Regions from separate parts of the Mesorhizobium sp. M0518 genome, predicted to be linked through region 2. Evidence: predicted binding sites of a transcription regulator. Region 2 holds the regulator's gene; the other holds the start of a gene.
The links. Region 2 encodes PhoB, which activates phosphate uptake and scavenging genes when phosphate is short. Its sites were predicted from a motif close to TGTCATNNANCTGTCAT; they were not measured.
Positions count from the first base shown of each region.

Region 1: the regulator PhoB is predicted to act here: its motif matches at 3,298-3,314, upstream of NKI66_RS22045 (RNA degradosome polyphosphate kinase).

Region 1 covers NZ_JAMYQY010000016.1:8,644-17,939, reverse strand. Annotated here, with positions in the region: gene ppx (exopolyphosphatase) at 1-930, opposite strand, end outside; gene NKI66_RS22045 (RNA degradosome polyphosphate kinase) at 930-3,131, opposite strand; gene NKI66_RS22040 (zinc-finger domain-containing protein) at 3,378-3,623, shown strand; gene NKI66_RS22035 (FAD-dependent monooxygenase) at 3,643-4,884, shown strand; gene NKI66_RS22030 (TIGR02117 family protein) at 5,113-5,781, opposite strand; gene NKI66_RS22025 (amino acid ABC transporter ATP-binding protein) at 5,884-6,633, opposite strand; gene NKI66_RS22020 (amino acid ABC transporter permease) at 6,714-7,871, opposite strand; gene NKI66_RS22015 (amino acid ABC transporter permease) at 7,881-9,068, opposite strand; gene NKI66_RS22010 (amino acid ABC transporter substrate-binding protein) at 9,132-9,296, opposite strand, start outside.
Region 2 covers NZ_JAMYQY010000001.1:75,504-84,799, reverse strand. Annotated here, with positions in the region: gene pstC (phosphate ABC transporter permease subunit PstC) at 1-1,355, shown strand, start outside; gene pstA (phosphate ABC transporter permease PstA) at 1,352-2,668, shown strand; gene pstB (phosphate ABC transporter ATP-binding protein PstB) at 2,686-3,504, shown strand; gene phoU (phosphate signaling complex protein PhoU) at 3,531-4,238, shown strand; gene phoB (phosphate regulon transcriptional regulator PhoB) at 4,255-4,944, shown strand; gene eglC (endo-1,3-1,4-beta-glycanase EglC) at 5,479-6,903, shown strand; gene NKI66_RS00370 (type I secretion system permease/ATPase) at 6,948-8,705, shown strand; gene NKI66_RS00365 (HlyD family type I secretion periplasmic adaptor subunit) at 8,709-9,296, shown strand, end outside.

The DNA.
Region 1 (9,296 bases), on a different contig from region 2:
CTGCTCCGCCTCATCGAGCAGCGAATAGAGAAAGCCTTCGCGTACACCCAGAGCCGAAACGATGATCTTCGACGGCTGCATCGCCGCCATGATCTCCTGCAGCACGACGGCGCCATAAGGCAGCAGCGAACGGCGGTTCTTGGAAACGCCTTCGATGCCCTTGACCTTCTCGATCTCGGCCTTGGCCACCTGCTTGAGGAAATTCGCCGCGCTTTCGGCCGAGATCTCGTAATGGTGCATGACACCAAGCGGATAGTTGGTCATTTCCATGTGCAGCCGGGCAAGATTTCGCCAGGTGCCGCCGACGGCGTAGAAGGGCCTGCCCTGCCCGCCTTTCAACAGCTTGGCCTTCGCCAGTTCGTCACGCGCGATCTTCGCCGCCTGAGCCAGCGAGTTCTTCGCCATGTCCTGCAGGCGCAGGCCGCCCAGCGGCAGCGTGATGCCGTCACCGATCGCTTCGCCGCTGACGTCGACCAGCTCGAGGCTGCCGCCGCCCAGATCGCCGGCGATGCCATTGGCCGGGTGGAAGCCGGAAATGACGCCGAGCGCGGAATAATAGGCTTCCTGACGGCCGCTGATGACACGAATCTCGGTCTTCAGCACATCCTCGGCGCGGTGGATGAAATCGGGGCCGTTGACCGCCTCGCGGGCGGCGGCGGTGGCCAGCACATACATATGCTCGGCGCCGGCCTGGTCGGAAAGCGCGCGAAAGCGACGGAACTCTTCCATCGAGCGCGTCACCGCCTCGGGGTCGAGCTTGCCGGTCGAAACGATGCCACGGCCGAGACCGGCCAGCATCTTTTCGTTGAACAGCATGGTCGGCGAGCGCGCCAGCCCCTCATAGACGACGAGACGGATCGAGTTCGATCCGATGTCGATGATGGACAGCGGTCGGCGGTCCTGCAGCCGGCCCTGGGAATCAGACAGCATCAGCCGGACGCTGCTGCGTTCTTCTTGCGGCGCTTGAACTGCGCGATGCGCTTGGGCGCATGCGACTTCAGCGCGTCACCCCGTCCCGACAGGCTCGGATTGGTCATGAAATATTCCTGCGCGTTGAACGGTTCCTCGCCCTCCTCCAGCACGACGCGCCGGGAGGTTCCATCAGCCAATACGTCGAAACTTTGCTGATTGTCCATGATGTTGCCCAGCATGATCTGGCCAAGGATCTGTTCGTGCACAGTTGGATTGGTGATCGGCACCATGGTTTCGACGCGGCGGTCGAGATTGCGCGGCATCAGATCGGCCGAGGAGATGTAGACGATCGCCTCGTCCGACGGCAGGCCGTAACCATTGCCGAAACAATAGATGCGGCTGTGCTCGAGAAAACGGCCGACAATCGATTTTACGCGGATGTTTTCCGACAGGCCCGGAACCTGAGGCCGCAGGCAGCAGATGCCGCGCACGACCAGGTCGACCTCGACGCCGACCCGGCTGGCATCGTAGAGCGCGTCGATAATGATCGGATCGACGAGCGCGTTCATCTTCATCCAGATGCGCGCCGGTTTCCCCTGGACCGCGTAGGCAATCTCGTCGGCAATGTGCTTCAGGATGCGGCTTCTCAGCGTGAACGGCGAGATCGCCAACCGCATTTCATCCGTCGGCTCGGCATAGCCGGTGATGAAATTGAACAGCTGGGCGACATCGCGGGCGATCGTCGGATCGGTGGTGAAGAAGGACAGGTCGGTGTAGATGCGCGCCGTTACCGGATGGTAGTTGCCGGTGCCGAGGTGCACGTAGTTGCGCAGCTTGCCGTCCTCGCGCCGCACCACCAGCGACATTTTCGAATGGGTTTTCAGCTCGAGAAAGCCGAACACGACCTGCACGCCGGCGCGCTCCAGGTCGCGCGCCCAGCGAATGTTGGCTTCCTCGTCGAAGCGCGCCTTGAGCTCGACCAGTGCGGTGACCGACTTGCCGGCTTCGGCCGCGTCGACCAGCGCACGCACGATCGGGCTGTCGTTGGAGGTGCGGTAAAGCGTCTGCTTGATCGCCACCACTTCCGGATCGGCCATCGCCTGGCGCAGGAACTGCACCACGACGTCAAACGATTCGTAGGGGTGATGGACGACGATGTCCTTCTCGCGGATGGCGGCAAAACAATCGCCGCCATGCTCGCGGATGCGCTCGGGAAAACGCGGATTGTAGGGCGTGAATTTCAGGTCGTCGCGGGGAACGGCGACGATCTCGGAAATCTGGCTGAGCGCCAACGGACCGGTCAAGACGCTGATGCGGCTGGACGACACGCCAAGCTCGCCGGCGACGAAGTCGCGCAATTCATCAGGCATCAGCCTGTCGAATTCGATGCGGATCACCGAACCCCGCCGCCGCCGCTTCAGCGCCGTTTCGAACAGGCGAACCAAATCCTCGGACTCCTCCTCGACCTCGATATCGCTGTCGCGAATGATGCGGAACGTGCCGGAGCCCTTGACCTCATAGCCGGGGAAGAGCTTGCCGATATAGAGGCCGACCGCCTCTTCCAGCGGGATGAAGCGGACGTGATGCTTGCGGTCCGGCAGACGGATGAAGCGCTTCAGCGCTACCGGCAGGCGCAGCAGCGCGCTCATCTCTTCGCCGTTCTTGCGATGGCGCAATTGCAGCGCCATCGAGAAGCCGAGATTGGGAATGAACGGGAACGGATGCGCCGGGTCGATCGACAGCGGGGTCAGCACCGGGAACACCTGCCCCTGGAAATGGTCTTCCAGCCAGATTTTCTCGTCCTTGGTCAGCGCATCGCGGGTGATGCTCTCGATGCCTTCCTTGTTGAGCAGCACAGTGAGCGCCGAAAGGCTCTTCTGCTGGTCTTCCTGCAGCCGCTCGACCTCACGCAGCAGCTGTTCGAGCTGCTGTTCGGGGGTGCGGCCGTCAGGGCTCTTCAGCGTGATGCCCTCGCGCACCTGGCCGGCGAGGCCGGCGACGCGCACCATGAAGAACTCGTCGAGATTGGCCGCCGAGATCGACAGGAAGCGGACGCGCTCCAGCAGCGGATGATTGAGGTTCAGCGATTCCTCGAGAACGCGCCGGTTGAACTGCAGCCAGGAAAACTCGCGGTTGACAAACCGGTCCGGATTGCCGCCCTCCGGGCGAGCCACCTCGACATCCACGAATTCGTTCTGCACCGGCTTCAGTTCGTTCATGATTCCCGCTCTTCCACATCGTCAGCCAGCTAAAGCGCCGCGCGTCATTCAGGACGCGCAAAGGACGCTCTACCACTCCAAGGCGACGCATGGTCCTTGCCGAAAACCGGTGTCGGTCTTCGGGGCCATGCGTTAACCGGCTTAACTTATCCTCTGACAGGCTTTTGCGACAGTTTGATTTCATCGAACTTGCAAAGAGGCCTGATATGATCCAGATGCAGACGAGACTGCGTTAAGGAGACGACGATGGCAGGCGGTTCCATTCCCCATTTTCAGAACGATGCGGGCTATCAGGCAATCGACATCGGCGTGAAGGAATTCATGTGCACGGGCGCCAATCCGCCTTTCGACCACCCGCATGTGTTTCTGGACATGGGCGACGACAACGAAAAAGTCTGTCCCTATTGCTCGACGCTCTACCGCTATTCGCCGAAGCTGAAGGCAACCGAAACGCTGCCGGCCGGCTGCATCTACATCGATCAGGCCGCCTGAGTCTTTCGCGACCAGCCCGATGACCGACACGCGCTCCCGGCAAATTGTCATCGCCGGGGCGGGTGTCGCCGGATTGACCGCAGCCCTTGCATTCGCCGAACGCGGCTACCCTGTTCGGGTGTTCGAACAGGCGCAGCGCCTGGAAGCTGCCGGCGCCGGCATTCAGCTTTCTCCCAACGCGACCCGCATCCTTCGCCAGCTTGGCGTACTCGACCGGCTGCTGCCGGCGGCGGTGCGGCCGGAAGCCGTGGTGTTGAAGGAGGCCGCGACCTTGCGCGAACTGGCGCGCGTGCCGCTGGGGCAAGCCGCCGAAACGCGCTGGCAGGCACCTTATCTCGTCGCGCACAGGGCCGATCTGCAGCGCGCACTGACCGCGCGCGCTGCCGAGATACCGGATATCCATCTCACCACCGGCGCCCGCATGGGCGGCGTTGACACCGGCCCGCACGGCATCACCGCGACGGCCGAGATCGGTGGCAAAACCGTCGAGGCGGAGGGCTTCCTGCTGGTTGGGGCCGATGGCGTCTGGTCGTCGGTGCGCGCACTTGTCGATTCGGCCAAGGGGCCGGCTTCGCCAAGAAACCATTTCTCCGGCGAACTGGCCTGGCGCGCCACCGTCGCGGCCGAGAGCGCCGCCGGTCAGAGCTTTGCCGCCATCGGCGCCAGGGACTGCGTCACCACCTTCCTGCATCCCGGCTTCCATATGGTTGCCTATCCCGTCAGCAAGGGTGCGGCCTTCAATCTCGCGGCCTTCACCAGGGGCGACCGCATAGCCGAGGGCTGGTCCGGCAACGCCGACGCCGGGATCCTGACCCGAGCCCTGCGCGGCACCGCGGCAGAACTTGCCCGCCTGGTCGAGCAGGCCGGCCCATGGACCGCATGGCCGATCCACACTGTTGAGCAGCGACAGCCCTGGACAACGCCGAACGGCATCGCGCTGATCGGCGATGCCGCGCATGCGATGACCCCGTTCGCGGCGCAAGGTGCGGCGATGGCGATCGAGGATGCGGCGACGCTTGCCGATATCATTGCCGACTTCCCCGCCGATCCTCTGGCCGCAATTGCGACCTGGGAGCAGTCACGGCGACCGCGCGTCGCGCAGGTCGCCCGACGCGGCGCTGTCAACCGGCTGGCCTGGCATGCCGTGGGTCCAGTGGCGATTGCGCGCAATGTGTTCCTGAAGGTGCGCTCGTCGGAAAAACTCGCGGCGGATCTGGACTGGCTCTATGGGTGGCAGGCTCAGAAGATCATTCGACGCTGAGCGTACAAGCACAATCGGTTGGTGGGACAGCACCCCCCTCTGTCCTGCCGGACATCTCCCCCGCAAGGGGGGAGATCAGCCGTCACCACTGCTTTCGCCCATCACCGACGTCGCGAAGGGAAGTGAGGCGTCGCAACTGCCAATCTCCCCCCATGCGGGGGAGATGTCCGGCAGGACAGAGGGGGGTGTGAAGGAACGCGATGCTTGCCAATTCGCGGAATGCCCACGCTAATTGTACAAGCTCATCGACAGCCCGAGCGATGCAGGCAGCGGGTTCCACCAGCCGGTGCGCAGGCCGGCGGTGCGCAAGGCGGCCGCCGTCCAGGTGTTGCAGCCGACCAGTGCGTTGAAATGGCCATTGGCTTCGTAGAAGCCGTCGAACCTCGAATAGGCTGCGTCCGGAACGAGGATCGGGCCTTCCGGTCCCCGCTGGAAACTCGCATCGATGAAATCGAGCAACGCCGTGAACCGATCCTCGGTGATGTCGAACCCCGCGATATCAGGGCGCGGTTCGACGATGTCACCGGCGACATCGACATGCATGACCGACGCGTCGAGTGTCAGTGCCTTCATCACCGGCACCGCCTTCAGCTCGGACCATGTCGGCGTCTCCAGGTAGAAGGCGCGGCCGCCCCAGCCGAAGACGATGTAGCGGACCTCCGGCCTGTCGGCCGGTATGCCCGCGTCGACCAGGAAATGGAAACGCCGGCGCACGGCGTCGTCGATCGGGATGGCGATATCGGTGTGGATCGGATTGTTCAGCACCAGGATATGGCGCGTCGTAGCGGGCATGGCGGCGGCCGCGGGCCACAGCGGCCGCGGCACGAGGGTGCCCGTCGTCACGGCGAGTGCGACGACAAGCAACAGAAGGCCTAGAAAACGTCCCAGTCTTTTCATGAAAGGCGGCCCTGCAAAAGCGCTCCAGCGCGACACGCCTGTTATCCCATACGCAAAAGAGCCCGGCAGTGTTTCAGCCGGGCTCTTCGTGGCCGTCGAGGCCTAGTGCAGGATCTGCGACAGGAACAGCTTCGTGCGCTCGTGGCGCGGGTGGTCGAAGAACTCGGCCGGCGTGTTCTGCTCGACGATCTGGCCCTGGTCCATGAAGATCACCCGGTTAGCGACCTTGCGGGCAAAACCCATCTCGTGAGTGACGCACAGCATGGTCATGCCTTCCTCGGCCAGGCCAACCATGGTCTCAAGCACTTCCTTGATCATCTCCGGATCGAGCGCCGAGGTCGGCTCATCGAACAGCATGATGCGCGGGTTCATGCACAGCGAACGGGCAATCGCCACACGCTGCTGCTGGCCGCCGGAAAGCTGGCCGGGATATTTGTTGGCCTGTTCCGGAATCTTGACGCGCTTGAGGAAATGCATGGCGATTTCCTCGGCCTGCTTCTTCGGCGTCTTGCGCACCCAGATCGGCGCCAGCGTGCAGTTCTCCAGGATGGTCAGATGCGGGAACAGATTGAAGTGCTGGAACACCATGCCGACCTCGCGGCGCACCTCGTCGATCTTCTTGAGATCGTTGGTCAATTCCTTGCCATCGACAATGATCTTGCCCTTCTGGTGCTCCTCCAGACGGTTGATGCAGCGGATCATCGTCGATTTGCCGGAGCCGGAGGGGCCGCAGATGACGATGCGCTCGCCGCGCATCACTTTCAGGTTGATGTCCTTCAGCACATGGAACTCGCCATACCATTTGTGCATGGCGATGATGTCGATGGCGACATCGGTGGTGGAAATCTGCATCTTGGCGGCGTTGACCTTGATCTCTTCGGCGCTGACGGCATTTTCGGTGGCCATGACAGGGGGTCCCCTTGTTCTTTTGTTTAACGTTTGTGGCCGGTGTCGAGCCGGCGTTCGGTGTACATTGAATAGCGCGACATGCCGAAGCAGAACAGCCAGAAGACGAAGGCCGCGAAGATCAGGCCGGACCTCGCCGTCTGCGCGGTTGCCCAGTTTGCATCGGAAAAATTCTGTTTGACGATGCCGAGCAGGTCGAACATCGAAATGATGATGACCAGACTGGTGTCCTTGAACATGCCGATGAAGGTGTTGACGATGCCCGGAATGACCAGTTTCAGCGCCTGCGGCATGACGATGAAATACATTTTCTGCCAATAGCCGAGACCGAGCGAATCGGCACCTTCATACTGGCCCTTGGGAATCGCCTGCAGGCCGCCGCGCACCACTTCGGCCATATAGGCGGCGGCAAACAGCGACACACCGATCAAAGCGCGCAGGAACTTGTCGAACGAGACACCCTCCGGCAGGAACAGCGGCAGCATGACGCTGGCAAAGAACAGCACGGTGATCAGCGGGATGCCGCGCACCGTCTCGATGAAGACGACGCACAGCGTCTTGATGATCGGCATCTTGGAACGGCGGCCGAGCGCCAGCACGATGCCGAGCGGCAGCGACACGGCAATGCCGACGAAAGACAGGCTGAGCGTTACCAAGAGCCCGCCCCACAGCGAGGTCTCGACATGCGGCAGGCCGAACATGCCGCCGACCAGCAGGACGAAGGAGACGACCGGCAGCACGAAGAACAGCAGAACCGCATTCAGCCCTTTGCGCGGCACTTTCGGGATAAGCATCGGCACCAGCAGTGCCACGAACAGTATGGCGACCAAAATCGGCCGCCAGCGCTCCTCGATGGGATAGCGTCCGACCATGAACTGGCCGAATTTGGCGTTGACGAAAGCCCAGCAGGCGCCGGTCCAGCCATCCGGCTGGATGCCGCCTTGCGCCACCGTGGCGCATACGGTCCGGTCCGGTCCCGTCCACACGGCGTTGATGAACGCCCAATTGATGATTTGCGGCAGGATCATCGCCACCAGGGCGATGCCGACGATGGTCAAAATGGTGTCGCCGGCAGAAGCGATCAGGTTCTTGCGCACCCATGCGCCGAGGCCGGTGACGCTGGCGGGCGCCGGCTGCGCCAGCACCATTTCGGTTCGCACCCAGGACATATCATGTTCTTGCATGTCCTTACCTCACCTCTCCACCAGCGCCATCTTGGCGTTGAACCAGTTCATCACAAGCGAGGTCAGGAGGCTGATGGCCAGATAGATCACCATCATGATCACCACGCCTTCGACGGCCTGGCCGGTCTGGTTTAGCACCGTCCCGGCGGTCGCCGTCAGGTCCGGATAGCCGATGGCGATAGCCAGCGACGAGTTCTTGGTCAGGTTGAGATACTGGCTGGTCAGCGGCGGAATGACGATGCGCATGGCCTGCGGCACGACGACCAGCCGCAGGATCGATCCGGACCGCAAGCCCAACGCACCGGCGGCTTCCGTCTGGCCCGCGCTGACACCCCTGATGCCGGCGCGCACGATCTCGGCGATGAAGGCGGCGGTATAGCAGGACAGCGCCAGATAAAGCGACAGGAACTCCGGCCGGACCTGAAAGCCGCCGGCCAGGTTGAAAGTCGACTGCTTCGGGTAGTCGAAGCTCAGGGGAAAGCCGCTCAGCGCATAGGCGAGCAGCGGAAGCCCGACGATCAGCGCGGTGGACGTCCAAAACACTGGAAATTGCTGGCCGGTCGCCATCTGCCGTTGCCGCGCCCTGCGCGCGACGAACCACGCCATGGCGATGCCGACGAGCAGGGCGACGAAGATCAGCCATGAGCCGTCGCCCCACACGGCGCGTGGAAAATAGAAACCGCGCTGGTTGAGGAAGGAGCCGAACGGCAAACCGATGCTGTCGCGTGGCGCCGGCAGCACGGCCAGCACGCCGGAATACCAGAAGAAGATGACCAGCAGCGGCGGGATGTTGCGGAAAACCTCGACATAGACCGTGCAGATCTTCCTGATCAGCCAGTTCTGCGAGAGCCGGCCGATGCCGATGACGAAGCCAATGATTGTCGCGGTGATGATGCCGACGATGGCGACGATCAAGGTATTGATGAGGCCGACCAGAATCGCGCGGCCATAGGTCGAATCCGATGAATAGGCGATCGCGCTCTCGCTGATGTCGAAGCCGGCGCGGCCCTTGAGGAAGCCGAAGCCTGAAGCGATGCGCAGCCGCGTCAGGTTGTCGATGACGTTGTGGGCAATCCACCAGACGCCCGCCACCAGCAGCACGACGACCAGCACCTGGAAGAATATGCCCCGGATTTTCGGATCGTTGATGAAGGAACCGCGGCTGGGCTCCTCGCGAAGTACGTCCTGCGATGCCATTCGACCGTCCCCTGGAAAGAGAAACCGGGAGGCAGATGATCTGCCTCCCGGATCACATTTCGATCAGCGGATCGGCGGCGCGTATTGCAGGCCGCCTTTGGTCCACAGCGCGTTGATGCCGCGCGCGATCTTCAGCGGGCTGCCCGAGCCGACATTGCGCTCGAACATTTCGCCATAATTGCCGACTGCCTTGACGATGTTGACCACCCAGTCATTGGAGACGCCGAG
Region 2 (9,296 bases):
GCGCCCACTATCATGGCTGGTGGGCCTTCCTGCTCGCCGTTCTGCCTGCTCTTTTGCTGCTTGCCGTCTGGACCGTCGGGTCTTCCATCTATCTGGACCGACACATTCACGCTGCCTTGCCCGAGCGCACCGTCGACAGCAAGGTTGCCAGTGAGGCACTGGATGTCAGCCTGGTAAAGAGCCTCGCCAGGGGCCTGCGCAAACTCGATGCAGGCACACTGGCCGCAATGCCTGCCAGCTTTGCCGAGCTGCAGCCGCTCCTCGCCGCCAAGGGTGTGGCACTGGCGAGCGACACGCAGGATTACATGATCCCGATCGCCGTCGAGGCGAACAAGGTCCAGGACCGGCTCGGCCTGTTCGGCGCCATTGTCATTCTCGTTTCCTCGATCGCCGGCGCCTTCTATGCGCTCAGGCAGATCGAGCCGCGCGCCAGGGCACGCAACAATGTCGAGAGGCTGATGCTGTGGGGGCTGCTTGCCGCCTCCACCATCGCTATCCTGACCACCATCGGCATCGTGCTTTCGATGCTGTTCCAGACGATCACCTTCTTCGAAAGCGTCTCGCCGATGAGGTTCTTCTTCGGCACCGTCTGGGATCCGCGTTTTTCCGCTGCCGGTTCGGGCGGCAGCCAGGGCCAGTTCGGCCTGATCCCGCTTCTTGCGGGCACGCTCTACATCGCCGCCGTCGCACTGCTGGTTGCGGTGCCGGTGGGGCTGATGTCGGCTGTCTACATGGCCGAATATGCAACGCCCAGGGTGCGCTCGGTGGTCAAGCCGGCGCTTGAACTGCTGGCCGGCATACCGACCATCGTCTATGGCATCTTCGCCGTCGTCACGCTTGGGCCATTCCTGCGCGATCTGTCCGCGGCACTGACCGGCGGTTCGCCCTTCATCCAGGGCCAGAGCATCTTCACCGCCGGCCTGGTCATGGGCGTCATGCTGATCCCGGTCGTGTCCTCTCTTTCGGACGACATCATAACCGCGGTGCCGCGCGCCATGCGCGACGGGTCGCTTGGCCTCGGCGCGACCCGCTCCGAGACGATCAAGCGGGTGATCCTGCCGGCTGCACTGCCCGGCATCGTCGGCGCCATCCTGCTGACTGCCTCGCGCGCCATCGGCGAAACGATGATTGTCGTGCTGGCGGCGGGCGTCGCCGCTAACCTCACCATCAACCCGTTCGAGGCGATGACGACCATCACCGTCAAGATCGTCAACCAGCTCACCGGCGACCTCGAGTTCAATTCGCCGCAGACGCTGGTCGCCTTCGCGCTCGGCCTGACGCTGTTCGCGCTGACGTTGGTGATGAACATCGTCGCGCTCTACATCGTGCGCAAATATCGGGAGCAGTACGAATGACCGACATTTCCATGGATACGATGGTCAGGGCGGCGGCCCATCCGCGCCGCGACATCGGCCTGAAGGCCCGTTACGCTGCCGAGCGCCGATTCCGCATCTATGGCGTCGTGGCGATTTCCGTAGGCCTGGCGTTCCTGGCAATCATGCTGATCACCATCGTCTCGAAAGGCTACACCGCCTTCTGGCAGACGACGGTATCACTGCCGATCTCGTTCGACGAGAAGGTGATCGATCCTTCCGGCAAGCGCGCAACCGATCCGAGCGTTCTGATCAAGGCGAATTATCCCAAGCTCGCCGAAAACGCGCTGGTGGCCAAGCTCGGCATCAATCCCGACGACAAGCCGGCGATCAAGCAGCTCAAGGGCTTCCTGTCGGAAGGCGCCCGCGTCCAGTTGCGCGACATCGTTGCCGCCGATCCGTCCGTGATCGGCACGACGCGCGACGTCAACATCCTCGCCGCCGCCAATCTCGACTCGGCTTTCAAGGGTCAGATCGACCTCAGCGTCGAGGAAGCGCGACGCAAGGTCTCGGACCAGCAGATCACCTGGATGAACAAGCTCAAGGCCGAGGGCGCGATGGCCGAGCACTTCAACAGCGGCCTGTTCACCTACGGCGCCTCCAGCCGCCCGGAAACCTCGGGCATGGGCGTGGCGATCATCGGCTCGTTCTATATGATGGTGATCGTGTTGCTCCTGGCGCTGCCGATCGGCGTCGCCGCCTCCATCTATCTGGAGGAGTTCGCCAAGAAGAACCGTTTCACCGACCTTATCGAGGTCAACATCAACAATCTGGCCGCGGTGCCGTCAATCGTCTTCGGCTTGCTCGGCCTCGCGGTGTTCATCAATTTCCTGGGCATGCCGCGCTCCGCCGCTTTCGTCGGCGGCCTGGTGCTGACACTGATGACGCTGCCGACGATCATCATCGCCACGCGCGCCGCACTTGCCGCGGTGCCGCCGTCGATCCGCTCGGCGGCTCTCGGTCTTGGCGCCTCCAAGATGCAGATGGTGTTCCAGCACATCCTGCCGCTTGCCGCGCCCGGCATCCTCACCGGCACCATCATCGGTCTGGCGCGTGCGCTCGGCGAAACCGCGCCTCTGCTGCTGATCGGCATGGTCGCCTTCGTCGCCGATCCACCGACGACGCCTTTCGATCCGGCCACCGCGCTGCCGGTGCAGATCTATATGTGGGCGAACGAGGCCGAACGCGCCTTCGTCGAGCGCATGTCGGGCGCCATCATCATCCTGCTCGTCTTCCTCATGGCCATGAACATCACCGCGATCGTGCTTCGGCGTCGGTTCGAGCGGCGCTGGTAGAAAAAAGGCATCTTGGTATGAACATCATGACCGAACAGTCCCTTGAAAACGCAGTGGGCGACAAGATGAAGTCGAACGAAGTAATCAAAATGCGCGGCGACAAGGTCGGCGTGTTCTATGGCGAGAAGCAGGCGCTGTTCGACGTCGATCTCGACGTCCGCCTGAACCAGGTGACGGCGCTGATCGGCCCCTCCGGCTGCGGCAAGTCCACCTTCCTGCGCTGCCTCAACCGCATGAACGACACCATCGATTCAGCACGGGTAACCGGCAAGATAACGCTCGACGAAGAAGACATCTACGACAAGAACATCGATGTCGTCGAACTCAGGGCGCGCGTCGGCATGGTGTTCCAGAAACCCAATCCGTTCCCCAAATCGATCTACGAGAACGTTGCCTATGGTCCGCGCATCCACGGATTGGCCAAGCGCAAGGCCGACATGGATCAGATCGTAGAGTCGAGCCTGAAGAAGGCGGCGATCTGGAACGAGGTCAAGGACCGTTTGCAAGAACCTGGCACGGGTCTTTCCGGTGGCCAGCAGCAGCGTCTGTGCATTGCACGCGCCATCGCCGTGTCACCCGAGGTGATCCTGATGGACGAACCGTGTTCGGCGCTCGACCCGATCGCCACTGCTCGCGTCGAGGAACTGATCGACGAACTGCGTCAGAACTATACCATCGTCATCGTCACCCATTCGATGCAGCAGGCAGCACGCGTGTCGCAGCGCACCGCGATGTTCCATCTAGGCTATCTGGTCGAGGAGGGCGCCACCGACAAGATGTTCACCACCCCCGACGACAAACGCACCCAGGACTACATCACCGGCCGGTTCGGCTGAGCTCAGGCATACGAGGGACGAAGATCATGGGTGAACATACCGTCGCATCTTTCGATGAGGATCTGGAGCAGATCAGCCAGCTGATCCGCGACATGGGCGATCTCGCCTGCTCGATGGTCAGTGGCTCGACCAGGGCTTTGCTCAATTCGGACAATGCGCTGGCGCAGCGCGTGGTTTCCGATGATGCCATCATGGATGCACGCCAGCGCGAGCTGGACGATCGCGCCATCACGCTGATCGCCAAGCGCCAGCCAATGGCCAACGATCTGCGTGCGGTGGTCGGTTCGATCCGCATGGCCGGCGACCTTGAGCGCATCGGCGACCTTGCCAAGAACATCGCCAAGCGCGTCGGCACTGTCGGGCTGAGTGTCACGCCGCACGACCTTTCGCATTCGATCGACGCGATGGCGCAACTGGTGCTGATCCAGGTGCAGGGGGTCGTCGACGAGTATGCCGCCGCCGACCCGGCAGCGCTTGCCACGCTCAGAAACAATGACGAACGCATCGACGTCAAATACACCTCGGTGTTCCGTGAGCTGCTGACCTACATGATGGAAGATCCCCGCAACATCACGGCGTGCACGCACCTGTTGTTCTGCGCCAAGAACCTCGAGCGGATCGGCGACCACGTGACCAACATCGCCGAAAATGCCTACTATGTTTTGACCGGCACGCAGCTGCCAGCCAATCGTCCGAAGCAGGACGAGACGGCAATGTCCGCGCCAGCGGCATAACAGGGGTGACCAGCCGATGATCGCACCACGCATCATGGTGGTGGAGGATGAGGAGCCGCTAGGCGTGCTGCTCCGCTACAATCTTGAATCCGAAGGTTACCAGGTCGAGGTGGTGACGCGCGGCGACGAGGCCGAAATCCGGCTGCAGGAGAACGTTCCCGATCTTCTGGTGCTCGACTGGATGGTGCCTGCGGTTTCCGGTATCGAACTCTGCCGGCGCCTGCGAATGCGTCCCGAGACCGAGCGGCTGCCGATCATCATGCTGACCGCGCGAGGCGAGGAAAGCGACCGCGTGCGCGGCCTGTCGACCGGCGCCGACGACTATCTGGTCAAGCCCTTCTCGACGCCGGAGTTCATGGCCAGGGTCAAGGCGCTGCTGCGCCGGGCCAAGCCGGAAGTGCTGTCCAGCGTGCTAAAGGTCGGCGACATCGTGCTCGATCGCGAGTCGCACCGGGTCTATCGCAAGAAGAGCGAGATCCGGCTCGGGCCGACCGAGTTCCGCCTGCTCGAATTCATGATGCGCCATCCAGGCCGCGTGTTCTCGCGCAGCCAGCTGCTCGACAATGTCTGGGGCGAAACGATCTACATCGACGAGCGCACGGTCGACGTGCATGTCGGCCGGCTGCGCAAGGCGGTCAACAATGGCCGGATGCCGGACGTCATCCGCACGATCCGCGGGGCGGGCTACGCGATCAGGGAAGACTAGGTGCTGTTTCGTCCCGATAGATCGGGAAAACTCGATTAGCACGCGGTCGCCAACAGCCGGTGGAATGTTGCACTCGTCTCATCAATGGGGAGCGAGCACGTGACGCCAGGAGCGGTCATCCTCATCAGGTTTCGAATGACTGCATTTGGGCCAAAGCGACAGGCAGCTTCTCGCGTCCCTCGATCTCCCAAACTCTCTATTGGGCCCCGGCTGGCCAAGAGGCACGGCGAATTACTTGATAGGTCGCCATCTTTCCCGCAGACTCCAACCAGAAAGCCACGCAAGAATGCATTTGAGTTAATTTAGATATACGTTCGTCGAATGACGCGCATTCTGCAGAAATATACAATTTTAATAAATTTACTTCAAATTATTGCGAGTCCTCTCCTCTTTATTCATCGCTTGTCCGTCGATTGTTCAATGCGATCTCGGATCTAATGACGATTCCGTGGAACGATCTCGTTCTTTGCAGCGTTGCTTGGAAGCGGTCGCCGGACCTTTGACCAGGTCGGACACCATGAGGAAGGATTTCTGATGAGCACGGTCTTAAACGCCAAGGGCATCCCTCTTGCCTACACCGGCGCTTCCACTCATTGGTTCTCGGCCACCGGGTCTGGACCGGAACTGCATGGCACCTCCGGCAACGACTCCTTCTGGGGAGATACCGGCGTCAATGTCACGATCTACGGTGGCGCCGGCGACGACTACTATCATCTCTATTCCACCAACAATAAGGTGGTCGAGGATCCTGGGGCAGGGATCGACACGATCGACACATGGATGAGCTACAAGCTCCCCGACAATTTCGAGAACCTCGTCGTTACCGGCGCCAATCGATTTGCGTTCGGAAATGCGTTGGACAACATCATCAAGGGCGGGTCGGGTCACCAGACGCTGGATGGCGGCAAGGGAAATGATGTCCTGATCGGCGGTGATGGCGCCGATACTTTCGCCATTTCCAAAGGTAATGGAAGTGATCTTATCTTCGATTTCGGTGCGACCGATGCGGTCCGCCTTGACGGTTACGACTTCACTTCGTTCGATGCCGTCCGTTCACAGATGGTCCAGGTGGAATCGAACGTGATGCTGAACCTCGGATCCGACGAGATCCTGGTGTTCAAGAATACGACCATCGACAAGTTGCAGCCCACCCAGTTCGAACTTCCGATCGACAAGTCCGCAATGACGCTGTCCTTCTCCGACGATTTCAACACGCTGAGCCTTCGGGACGGGCAGGACGGCACCTGGAATTCCAATTTCTGGTGGGGAGCGCCGAACGGCAGCACGTTGAGCAGCAATGGTGAGTTGCAGTGGTATATCGACGCCAATTATGGCCCGACGAGTTCGGTCCATCCGTTCAGCGTTGAGAACGGCGTCCTCACCATCACCGCCGCGCAGGCGCCGGAGGACATCAAGCCTCTGATCAACAACTACGAATACACCTCGGGGATCCTGACGACCCACGACACCTTCTCGCAAACCTACGGCTATTTCGAAATGCGGGCGGATCTCCCTGAAACAGCCGGAGCCTGGCCGGCGTTCTGGCTGCTTCCGGAGGACGGCTCGTGGCCGCCGGAGCTGGACGTTGTCGAAACGCGTGGCCAGGACCCGAACACGCTCTACATGACGGCGCATTCCAATGAGACGGGAGCGCACACGAAGGTTTCGTCAACGGTGAACGTTGCGGATACCGACGGTTTCCACACCTATGGCCTACTCTGGACGAAGGATGAGCTTGTCTGGACCTATGATGGTGTAAAGGTCGCTCAAGCAGCGACGCCGGCCGACATGCACGATCCCATGTATATGCTGGCCAATCTCGCGGTGGGCGGCATTGCCGGCCAGCCTCCTGACCATCTGGCTACGCCAGCGGAGATGAAGATCGACTACATCCGCGCCTATACGCTGGACGACCTGCAGCACCACCCCTTGGACATCGCCGGCGACCATTCGGTCTAAGCGACGCCCTAATGTTGGGGCCATGAGCCGTTAGGAGCGCGGGAATGATTGCACGGTCTGATCTGCGGGCAGTCTTGAGGCGCGCCCTCGCCGATGTCGGCGTTTTTTCGTTCCTCATCAACATCCTGCTATTGGTGATCCCCCTTTATCTCTTGCAGGTCTATGACCGCGTCCTGCCTTCCTCCAGCGTCGAGACGCTTCTTTACCTCTCTGCTATCGCGGTTCTCGCACTCGCCTTTCTCGGTCTCCTTGATGCGGTCCGCTCCGTTTACACGCAGCGCGTTGCAGCCATTGTCGACAACAGACTGGGCGCGAGGACATTCGCCGTCTCGCTGGAGGCTAAGTACGCTGCGGGAGCGGCCCTGTCTCCACTGCGCGACCTTGCCTCGGTATGCGCCTTCATCAGGTCACGTGGCGCGGCGGTCTTGTTCGACCTGCCGTTTGCTCCGTTCTTCCTCGCCCTGCTGTACCTCATCCATCCTTTGCTGTTCTGGCTTACGCTGGCGGGATCTGGTCTGTTGCTTGCGCTGGTCGTGGCAAATCAGTTTGCCATCGGCAAGAATGATGCCTTGTCGGCGGAACGCTCGGCTGTTGCCAGCCTGTCGGAGCAGGCCTTTGCCCGGAATGCAGAGACGCTGCGCGCCATGGGCATGATCCAAAACGCCGCGCGAGTGTGGGGAAGGCACGTGGCGGAGGCGCTAGTCCTGCATGACCGTTCGTCGATGGCCAACGCGATTTTCAGTGGAACGTCGCGAGCCGTACGCATGATGCTTCAGCTGGCAATACTGGGTGTCGGAGCATGGCTCGTGCTGCAAGGGAAGATGACGGCCGGCATGATCTTCGCGTCTTCCCTGGTGTCGTCCCGCGCGCTGCAGCCGCTCGACCAACTGATCGGGTCATGGCGGCAGATCGTCGACGCCAGACGATCGTGGAAGCGGTTGGACAAGGCGTTTTCCGCCCATCCGGCGCTTGCGCAAAAACTGACCTTGCCGGACCCGTCCGGCGAAATTGTCGTGCAGGGCCTCATCTTTGTCGCGCCGAACGCCACACCCGGCACCGAACCCATCATCAAGAGACTGAATTTCCGCATCGGCGCAGGCGAAGCGGTGGCGATAATAGGTCCGAGCGGAGCCGGCAAGTCCACCCTGGCAAGATTGCTTGTCGGTGCGATTCAGGCAACCAGCGGCTGCGTCAGGATTGATGGCGCCGATCTCAGAACCTGGGACGAGAAGCAGCTTGGCCGGCATATCGGATATCTCGCTCAGGAGGTGGAGCTCTTTCCCGGATCGATCGCGGAAAATGTCGCCCGCTTTGAACCCGATGCGAATGACGCCTCTATCGTCGAGGCAGCAAAGAATGCCCGGGCGCATGAGCTGATACTGGAGCAGCGAGACGGCTATCAGACCAGAATAGGTTCGTCGGACAGAACACTGTCGGGCGGCGAACGCCAAAGGATCGGGCTGGCGCGCGCTTTTTACGGCAATCCGCATGTTCTCGTTCTGGATGAGCCCAGTACCCATCTCGACGGCAGCGGCGAAGCCGCGCTCGAAGAAGTGCTTGCCGCCGCGAAAGCGGCGGGCGTTACGACAATCGTGATAACGCACCGCCCTTCGGTCGCCGCAGCCTGCGACCGCGTGATGCTTCTACGCAGCGGAGTGATCGCAGCCTTCGGTCCAAGCGGCGACGTGATGCGGCAGCCAATCGCCGGCATCGGCCTTGCCCCACAGCGCAGCATGGCGGTGACAGGGTCTTTTGCAACGACGAACCGCGGCACCCCTCATAGTGTCCGCTTTGGATCGTAGAAGATGACAGCACAGAGCCTCGTCCGGGAAGGCACAGCACGCACCGACATTCGCCGGGTGGCATTCGCCGGATACGCGGCAATGGCGATATTGATGGGTTGCTTTGGCTATTGGGCAGTCAGTGCACCGTTGTCCGGCGCGGTCATCACGCAAGGCACAATCTCGGCGACAGGCGGGAACATCCTCATCCAGCATCCCGAGGGCGGCATCATCCAAGAGTTGCTCGTCCATGAGGGTGATCGGGTGCAACAGGCCCAGGAACTGATCCTGCTGGATCGAACAGCCGCGCAAGCCGAACTCAACCGGCTGACGAGACAGTCGATCGCGTTGAAGGCCAGCGCCTCGCGGCTGGAGGCGGAACGCGACGGGTTGGATCGGCTTGCGCCAATCACAGAGGCTGCGCCGGCACCGTTCCAGCACAATTTCGAGGTCCTGGTTCAAGAACAGCAGAAGGAATTCAACGCCAGGCTCGCCCGATTTCGATCGGAACAATCGATCCTCAGGCAACGGGTTGCCATGCATCGCCAATCGGTCGTCGGGTTGCAGGCCCAGAAACAGGCCATTGAGCAACAGGCCGAAATCGTGAAGAAA